Linked DNA regions of Glaciimonas sp. CA11.2. The protein of the gene in region 1 binds, or shares a complex with, the protein of each later gene. Links are inferred from orthologs where the notes say so. Each region holds a gene or a part of one and is shown on either strand. Other genes may lie near its edges.

Region 1 (4,774 bases):
TTTGAATCAACACTGCGGTTTGAATCGTCATGTGAATCGAACCGGTGATGCGTGCGCCTTTCAGCGGTTGCGCCGCCGCAAATTCTTGACGAATGGCGATCAGACCTGGCATTTCGGTCTCGGCTATGCGGATTTCTTTATCGCCCCAACCAGCCAAGCTGATATCGGCAACCACATAATCGGAAGAAACAAGAGTAGTAGGGATGGATTTCATTACAACGGCGTTCATCACGCCCTCCTTTCGTTAGAAAAAAAGTAACGTGAGCGCGGTTGCTTGTAGAGACGATACCAAGCCTGGCAGACTGTGTCTGTCGCAACGCTCCTTGGCACGAAGTCAGTATTCTAAATCAAATTGCCATTGCTTTCATGGCTTTGCGATTGGATCATGCCAAATGCGCAAAAATAAAGTTTATTGACACTTTTTGGAAAGGTGTCTGTAACAATTTTCAGTGCTTATTCGATACTTATTCAGTTCTCGCTGACTATTTATTCGATATTTATTCGGTACTTAAAAAGAAAACAATCATTGTCTAGCCAACCTCAAACCCAGCCCATTTCGTAAAGTTCGCTTTTAATATAAGCGTAATAAACCGGTGCTGCCACCAATCCGGGCAAGCCGAACGCTGCTTCAGCCAGAACCATCATTAGCAACAATTCCCAGCTACGTGCATTAATTTGCGAACCGACAATCCGGGCGTTTAAAAAATATTCCAGCTTATGAACCACAATCAGAAATACCAGTGCGGCCAATGCAACGTATAAAGAAACTGACAATGCCACAACAACGATCACGGAATTCGAAATTAAGTTGCCGATTACAGGAAGTAATCCAGCCAAAAAAGTGACTACAATCATTGTTTTGGTCAATGGCAAATGGACGCCCGCCAAGCGTAATATCACCAGCAAAAAAATTGCCGTCAGGGTGGTATTGAGCAACGAGATCTTAATCTGCGCAAATACGATGCGACGAAAAGCGTCGGCCAGCAATCTTGCGCGTTCTAACAACTCAGAAGCCAAGGGCTGTAGTACCGGCAATGGATGTTCTGCAGTCATTGCGACCATCGCTCCCAATACCATACCAACCAACACATGAATAAAGACTTGTACCGCTTCTTTTCCCGCCAGCTTAAGTTCGCCGCTATGGGATTCTATAAATTCGGTGACCATTTGCCGAGTACCAACGATATCATCCGGCAAAAATCGTTGCAGTACCGTCGGCATCTGCGTACGCGCCTGATCGATGACATCCATCAACTTGGATTGAATGACCAACATGCGATCAGGTCCACCGTGGAAGAACGCTACCAAACCCAGAATAATGCCGGTGAGAACGCCAATAATAACCGTAGAAAGCAACACAACTGCTATAAGATGTGAGCGCTCACTGGTGAGGCGGCGCTCGATCAGTGGCGTCAATGAACGCACCAATTGATACACCAGCAATCCTGCCAATAACGCGGTCAGCATATGCAGCGTCAAGACCAAAACTAAGACCACAATCGCGATCAGCCAAGCAGCAATGCGAAAAGAAGACACCCCGCTTGTCACTGGACGGCGTCTGGGCGGCTGCATTTGAACGGCAGTCGTCTGTTTGGCGGAAGATTTGATTGCGGCCATGATAGGTAAAACCCGATAAGCACAAACTACAAAATGAAATATGCACGGCAAAGCGACCGATGCTGCTGAATGAATCTTGCAGAAGAAACAACTCAGTGTATCAAGTAGTTAGGTATCCGCAAAGCATCAATTAATCAGTATTTTGCGCCTGTTCTGAGGCAATTGGACGGTATAAATCAAAAACAAGACAACGCGAAAGCAGGACATCCAGCCGAAACGTTTCCGTTTTAGCCGAAGCCTACTTCCCGTCGATTCCGCGCTAGCTAACGCGAGTGATTAGCATAGGCGGTAAATGATGGCGTTACAAAATCGTCACGCTGCTACTATCGAAACACAATCAAATTGCTGCTTTGAGCGCCGCTGCTTTGTCAGTGCGTTCCCAGGTAAATTCTGGCTCTTCACGACCAAAGTGTCCGTATGCAGCAGTTTTTTCATAGATTGGACGTAACAGATCAAGCATTTGCACGATACCTTTTGGACGCAGGTCAAAATGCTCCAATACCAGCTGGGCCAGTTTTTCATCGCTGATCTTGCCAGTTCCGAACGTCGTTACCATCACGGAGGTCGGTTTAGCAATACCAATCGCATATGACACCTGAATTTGGCAACGCGTCGCCAAACCGGCTGCAACGATATTTTTGGCGACATAACGGCCAGCGTAGGCGGCAGAACGATCGACCTTTGATGGATCCTTGCCCGAAAAAGCGCCGCCGCCGTGCGGTGCGGCACCACCGTAAGTATCCACAATAATTTTACGACCAGTCAATCCACAATCCCCTTGCGGTCCACCGATGACGAACCGCCCCGTAGGATTGATTAGATAACGCGTGTTTTGTAGCCATTCTTTCGGCACGACTGGCTTGATAATTTCTTCGATGGCGGCTTCTTCAATAGCCCTGTGTTGCATTTCAGGCGCATGCTGTGTTGACAACACAATCGTGTCAATCGCGACGGGTACACCGTCAACATACTTCAGCGTCACCTGTGATTTTGCGTCCGGACGCAGCCATGGCAAACGCCCGTCTCTGCGCAATTGCGACTGGCGCTCAACAATCCGATGTGCGTAATAAATAGCGGCTGGCATCAGTTCCGGGGTTTCGTCACAAGCGTAACCAAACATCAAACCCTGATCGCCCGCGCCCTGATCCAGATCCAATCCCTTGCCTTCATCAACACCTTGAGCGATGTCCGGCGATTGCTTGTCGTACGCCACCAGCACCGCGCAGCTTTTGTAATCGATACCGAAGTCAGCATTATCGTAACCGATGCGCTTGATGGTCTCACGTGCCACGTTGATGTAATCGACGTTAGCAAACGTTGTGACTTCACCGGCCAGAACAACCAGACCGGTATTAACCAATGTTTCGGCAGCAACGCGTCCATTTGGATCTTGGGCCAAAATGGCGTCCAGAATAGCATCGGAAATTTGATCCGCGACTTTGTCGGGATGTCCCTCAGAAACGGATTCAGAGGTGAAGAGGTATTCATGTGTCATAACAGGCTCCTGCCAGAAAGAAATACAGTGGTGACCGTGCCGCAGTCCTACTGTAGAGCCTGCGACGCTTTAGCGAAATTTGTATACCGCTTCGCAAGTTGTCTATTAACTCGGCGGGTGAAATCCTGTAAATCCGGCGAAACTGGCATGATCCAAATTAATGACTGATTTGGCTGGTCCAATTTCTTGCAACTCTTGCTACACATTGAATGTAACGCTAATAGAATAAGCGATTTATCGATTTGCTGCTTAAGTTGCTGCTTAAGTTAATGCTTAAGTTAATGCTTTTTAAGTTAGCTAACAAGCCGACGAATAAGCTAGTTGCATTAGCTAATTATTAAACACTAATATAAGTACATCAATGTATTTGTTTATCCTACGTATGTTATTTTACGCCTTTTACAACTTTTCGGCAAAACGCCCCTTCCCACCGTCCAATGCTTGTCAAACTCTTTCAACTTTTATCTAAATTACCGCTATTTGCGTTGCACGCAATCGGTTCTGCTGTCGGTTGGCTGGTATATTTGTTATCGCCATCGTATCGACGCAAATTAAAAACTAACCTTGCCCGTGCCGGTTATAAACGCTATTTGTCTCAAGCGATTCGCGAGTCCGGCAAAAGCATGTTTGAGCTTCCTTTTGTCTGGTGCGCGCCGCCAGAGAAGGTATTACGTACGGCCAGCATCGAAAATTGGGAGTTGGCACAGGCCGCGCTTGACGCCAAAACTGGGGTCATTTTTTTGACGCCGCATTTGGGTTGTTTTGAAATCATCGCTCAAGCAATTGCCGCCAAAACATCGCTCACCGCGCTATACCGACCGCCACGCAAAGCCGCATTAAAACCCTTGATTGAAGGCGCGCGCGCGCGCCCTAACTTGCACCTCGCTCCAGCAAATCTAACGGGCGTGCGTGCCTTGCTAAAAGCCCTCAAAAAAGGTCAGGCCATCGGGTTGCTGCCCGATCAGGTGCCACAAAACGGTGAAGGCGTCTGGGCCGATTTTTTTGGCAAAGCGGCTTACACGATGACTTTATCGGCCAAATTGCATCAAATGAGTGGCGCGCCCATTATTCTTTCGTATGCCGAACGCCTACCTTTTGGCCGTGGTTTTGTCATTCGGTTTGTGCCATTTGAAGAAGAGTTAGGTAATACCCCAAAACAGCAAGCCCATGCGATCAACATCGCCATGGAAAAACTAATCGCCCGTTGCCCATCCCAGTATATCTGGAGCTACAACCGCTATAAAACGCCGCCCGGCGTCAGCGCGCCAACTGACATAGCGCCCGATAATAAGGACCGTCCATGAGAGCGCTGATTTTCTTGTTATGGCTGACACATTGGCTGCCGCTCTGGATACTTGGCCCTCTTGGCGAAGCGTTAGGATCGTTGCTGTTCATCATCATGAAACCACGTCGCCACATTACGTTAATCAATCTGCGGTTGTGTTTTCCTGATATGCCAGAAGCAGACCGCGTCATATTGGCACGGCGCCATTTTCAAGCCTATTCACGCAGCGCTCTGGAACGCAGTGTGTTGTGGTGGGCTTCTGAAGCGCGCCTCAAACGACTGATAAAAATTGAATCTGACTTACCGCTCGACACACTCCGTGCAGGACCTACCATTTTGCTATGTCCGCACTTTGTCTGTCTAGAAATTCCAGGCAT
Region 2 (3,867 bases), 440 kb from region 1 along the record:
ACAGCATTTGCTGGCCGCTTTTTTTATGCCGGCACCGTAGAGAGATATGGTGGGCCAAGCGTCCCCGACATGCGGTGTTTTCGGACACTCTTTGCACCACGCTCGTGAGAATCTTAGGAGATCAAACCCGCAGCAATATTGATCGACAAACCGAGAATCGCCGAGTTAAATAAAAACGTCAATATCGATTGCACTAATACTGTCTTACGCATTGAGCGGGTCATGACGCTCACATCCGAGGTTTGTACTGCCACCGCTAATGTGAACGAAAAATAGAGAAAATCCCAATAATCGGGGTTTTCTTCGCCCTCAGGAAACCGTAAAGGTGCCGGTCCAATACCAGAACTATAAAACAGTCGCGCATAGTGCAAGGTGAACATGGTGCCAACCAGAAACCACGATCCGAGAACGGTCAATCCAGTAAATAGATAGCGGACTTCCTTCGGCCCCGGCAAAAAGTCCTTGGCCTGAGACAACCCAAAAACGACCGCTGCGATACTCGCGATCGCCGCAATGCAAATCAGCATCAAGATCATGCTGTCGTTTTCGTCCTCAATCGCGGCCCGCTTTTTAACTTGTGCCGATCCAGCTCTCACCATCATCCACCAGATGGCGATCAGATATCCCCACACACCGGCGTTCCAGCTGATGAGCCCACGGGTAATGGTCGACCCATTCGGCAAGAGTGCCCAGATGACGCCACCAAAGATCACAGCGAGCACCAGACGTGGATGAGTATGAAAAACCAGATTACGAATACGCATTCTTTAAGACCTTAAAAATAGAAGTGGCAGATTTGGAGACCACGCCCAAACGTTCATGCCAGATCATCATAGCGGCAACCCTGCTTTCACGACAAGATTCCCTTGTAACAAAACCTCTTTGTATTTTTATTGACAAAAAATTAATATTGCCGCCTGTGATTAATTGTAGCGGCTTTGGTAAATAAAAAAGAGAGTACAGAACATCACTCTTGAAAAATCAACTAACCACCCCTATACTTAGCACTCGTTAGGTGAGAGTGCTAACAATCTCCCTGACCTAGTCACTTTTTCTGTGCGGCACATTGTAAAAGCCAAACTAATCGGTGCAGTCGTTGCTGCAATGTTGCTGCAAAAATTATAACTTGTTGAATTTTGAAGGAGTTACACATGGATCTTCGTCCTTTGCATGACCGCCTCGTCGTTAAGCGTCTAGATGTTGAAACAAAAACTGCATCAGGTATTGTTCTGCCAGAGGCAGCAGCCGAAAAGCCTGATCAAGGTGAAGTATTGGCTATTGGTAACGGCAAGATTCTGGAAGACGGCAAAGTTCGCCCGATGGCAGTTAAAGTCGGTGAGCGCGTTCTTTTCGGCAAATATGCAGGTCAGGTAGTGAAGGTCGATGGCCAGGAACTACTGATTTTGCGCGAAGAAGACATCTTCGCTATCGTCGAAGGTAAGTAATTCATAGTTCAGATTGATCGAAGCCCATTGCAATTTTCGCAATAAGGCCGCTTCGATCTCTACGCTCTACATTCAACCGTATTCAGGAGAATCAACATGGCAGCAAAGCAAGTAATTTTTGGTGATGATGCACGTGCCAAGATCGTTAATGGCGTCAATATTCTAGCCAACGCAGTTAAAGTCACTCTGGGCCCTAAAGGCCGTAACGTGGTTCTGGAGCGTAGCTTCGGTGCTCCTACCGTTACTAAAGATGGTGTTTCAGTTGCTAAAGAAATCGAACTGAAAGACAAGCTGGAAAACATGGGCGCGCAACTGGTTAAAGAAGTTGCTTCCAAGACTTCAGATAACGCTGGTGACGGTACTACTACTGCAACCGTGTTAGCACAAGCTATCGTGCGCGAAGGTTTCAAGTATGTTGCAGCCGGTTTCAACCCAACTGACCTGAAGCGCGGTATCGACAAAGCTGTTGTCGCCATCGTTGCTGAAATCAAAGCATTGGCTAAGCCAACGACTACTAGCAAAGAAATCGCACAAGTTGGTTCGATCTCTGCTAACTCCGACACCGATATCGGTGAAATCATTGCTAAGGCAATGGACAAAGTCGGTAAAGAAGGCGTTATCACTGTTGAAGATGGTAAATCACTGGAAAACGAACTAGACATCGTCGAAGGTATGCAATTCGACCGTGGCTATTTGTCACCATATTTCATCAACAACCAAGAAAAACAAGTTGTTGCTCTGGAACAGCCTTACGTTCTGTTGTTCGACAAAAAAATCTCTAACATCCGTGATCTTCTTCCGGTATTGGAGCAAGTCGCTAAGTCGGGCCGTCCGCTGCTGATCATTGCAGAAGACGTCGAAGGCGAAGCACTGGCAACTTTGGTCGTCAATAACATCCGCGGCATCCTGAAAACTGCTGCTGTTAAAGCACCAGGCTTTGGTGATCGTCGTAAAGCAATGCTGGAAGACATCGCTATCCTGACCGGTGGTCAAGTGATTGCTGAAGAAGTCGGCCTGACATTAGAAAAAGTAACATTGGCAGAACTAGGCCAAGCTGCACGTATCGAAATCAGCAAAGAAAACACTATCATTATCGATGGCGCTGGCGAAGCAATCTCGATCGAAGGACGCGTTAAGCAAATCCGCGCCCAAATCGAAGAAGCAAGCTCTGACTACGACCGTGAAAAGTTGCAAGAACGTGTTGCCAAGTTGGCTGGCGGCGTTGCACTGATCAAAGTCGGCGCAGCTACTGAAGTCGAAATGAAAGAAAAGAAAGCACGCGTTGAAGATGCATTGCACGCTACGCGCGCTGCAGTCGAAGAAGGCGTTGTTCCTGGCGGCGGCGTTGCTTTCTTGCGCGCACGTGCTAACGTTAAAGACCTGAAAGGCGACAACGCCGATCAAGATGCTGGTATCAAAATCGTGCTGCGCGCAGTTGAAGAGCCATTGCGTCAAATCGTATTTAACGCAGGCGACGAGCCATCGGTTGTCATCAATGCAGTATTGGCTGGCACAGGTAACTACGGTTACAACGCTGCTAACGGTACTTACGGTGACTTGGTTGAGCTGGGTGTTCTTGATCCAGCAAAAGTAACACGTTCAGCATTGCAAAACGCTGCTTCTGTTGCTGGCCTGATCCTGACAACTGACGCAATGATCGCTGAATTACCAGACGACAAATCAGGTGGTGGTATGCCTGGTGGTATGGGTGGTATGGGTGGCATGGGTGGCATGGACGGCATGATGTAGTGAGATTGATCGTTGATAACCTACTGCGCACCGTAATCTTGTAGTCTGCGATGCTCGCCGTACCTGCGTACGGCTGCGCTTCTCGGCTACAACCTTACGGCGCTCGCTACGGTTCTCAGCGATCCCACAGAGTCGCTGTATCATCTTCTTTATTTTGTTGAGGGTGGATGGTTGCTTTGGATATGAAGCCCGCTTTTTGCGGGCTTTTTTGCGTTTGCTGGTTTAATCTCGATGAAAGCTACAGAACACCAAGCCCCTGAGAGGCTGTTACTGAACCGAGTACGCAGGACCTACGCAAAACCGTCCCAGCAAGGCGTGCCGACGCAGACAGCACGCGAGTGCCGGGCCACGTTGGCGGCAAGAAAAGCACAAAGCAGCTGGGGCGTTTTTGCGTAGGTCCGACACTTATGCGGTTGGGTAATATGGGAATACCTAAAAGATACTTTGCCGGAATACAAAATCCTTATAAAATAAGCACTTACATAAAAATTATATTGGCGGCGGATTGTCGAAGTTGGGGCAGTCAGCTGCCTTTTTTTATTCCTAAATGATAAAAATACAAGCAGTAACTCAGCGATTCGAAGGCAGTAATGGGCCGGTAGATGCAGTGCGCAATGTTGATCTGACGATTAACAAGGGCGAAATTTTTGGGATTATTGGTCGTAGCGGGGCT

Evidence for each region. The genes of interacting proteins can lie anywhere in the genome.
Region 2: the proteins of metK (region 1) and groL are in contact, whole or in part, in a cryo-EM structure (PDB 8P4O), measured with the Escherichia coli proteins. The link is inferred for Glaciimonas sp. CA11.2 from one-to-one orthologs.

What each region holds. Positions count from the first base shown.
Region 1 is NZ_JAVIWL010000001.1:2,146,798-2,151,571, reverse strand. The notes cover bases 1,034-4,003. They hold metK (methionine adenosyltransferase), read right to left. Parts: upstream 3,113-4,003; coding sequence 1,955-3,112; downstream 1,034-1,954. Other genes in these bases: RGU75_RS09165 (lysophospholipid acyltransferase family protein), read left to right, coding at 3,550-4,003; RGU75_RS09175 (AI-2E family transporter), read right to left, coding at 1,034-1,617. In the rest of the region: ahcY (adenosylhomocysteinase), read right to left, coding at 1-229; more of RGU75_RS09175, read right to left, coding at 541-1,033; more of RGU75_RS09165, read left to right, coding at 4,004-4,416; RGU75_RS09160 (lipid A biosynthesis acyltransferase), read left to right, coding at 4,413-4,774. UniProt on the Escherichia coli protein: Catalyzes the formation of S-adenosylmethionine (AdoMet) from methionine and ATP.
Region 2 is NZ_JAVIWL010000001.1:2,587,583-2,591,449, reverse strand. What follows is about bases 902-3,867. They hold groL (chaperonin GroEL), read left to right. Parts: upstream 902-1,541; coding sequence 1,542-3,194; downstream 3,195-3,867. Other genes in these bases: RGU75_RS11190 (methionine ABC transporter ATP-binding protein), read left to right, coding at 3,742-3,867; RGU75_RS11200 (co-chaperone GroES), read left to right, coding at 1,152-1,445. Outside these bases: RGU75_RS11205 (DUF1345 domain-containing protein), read right to left, coding at 114-764.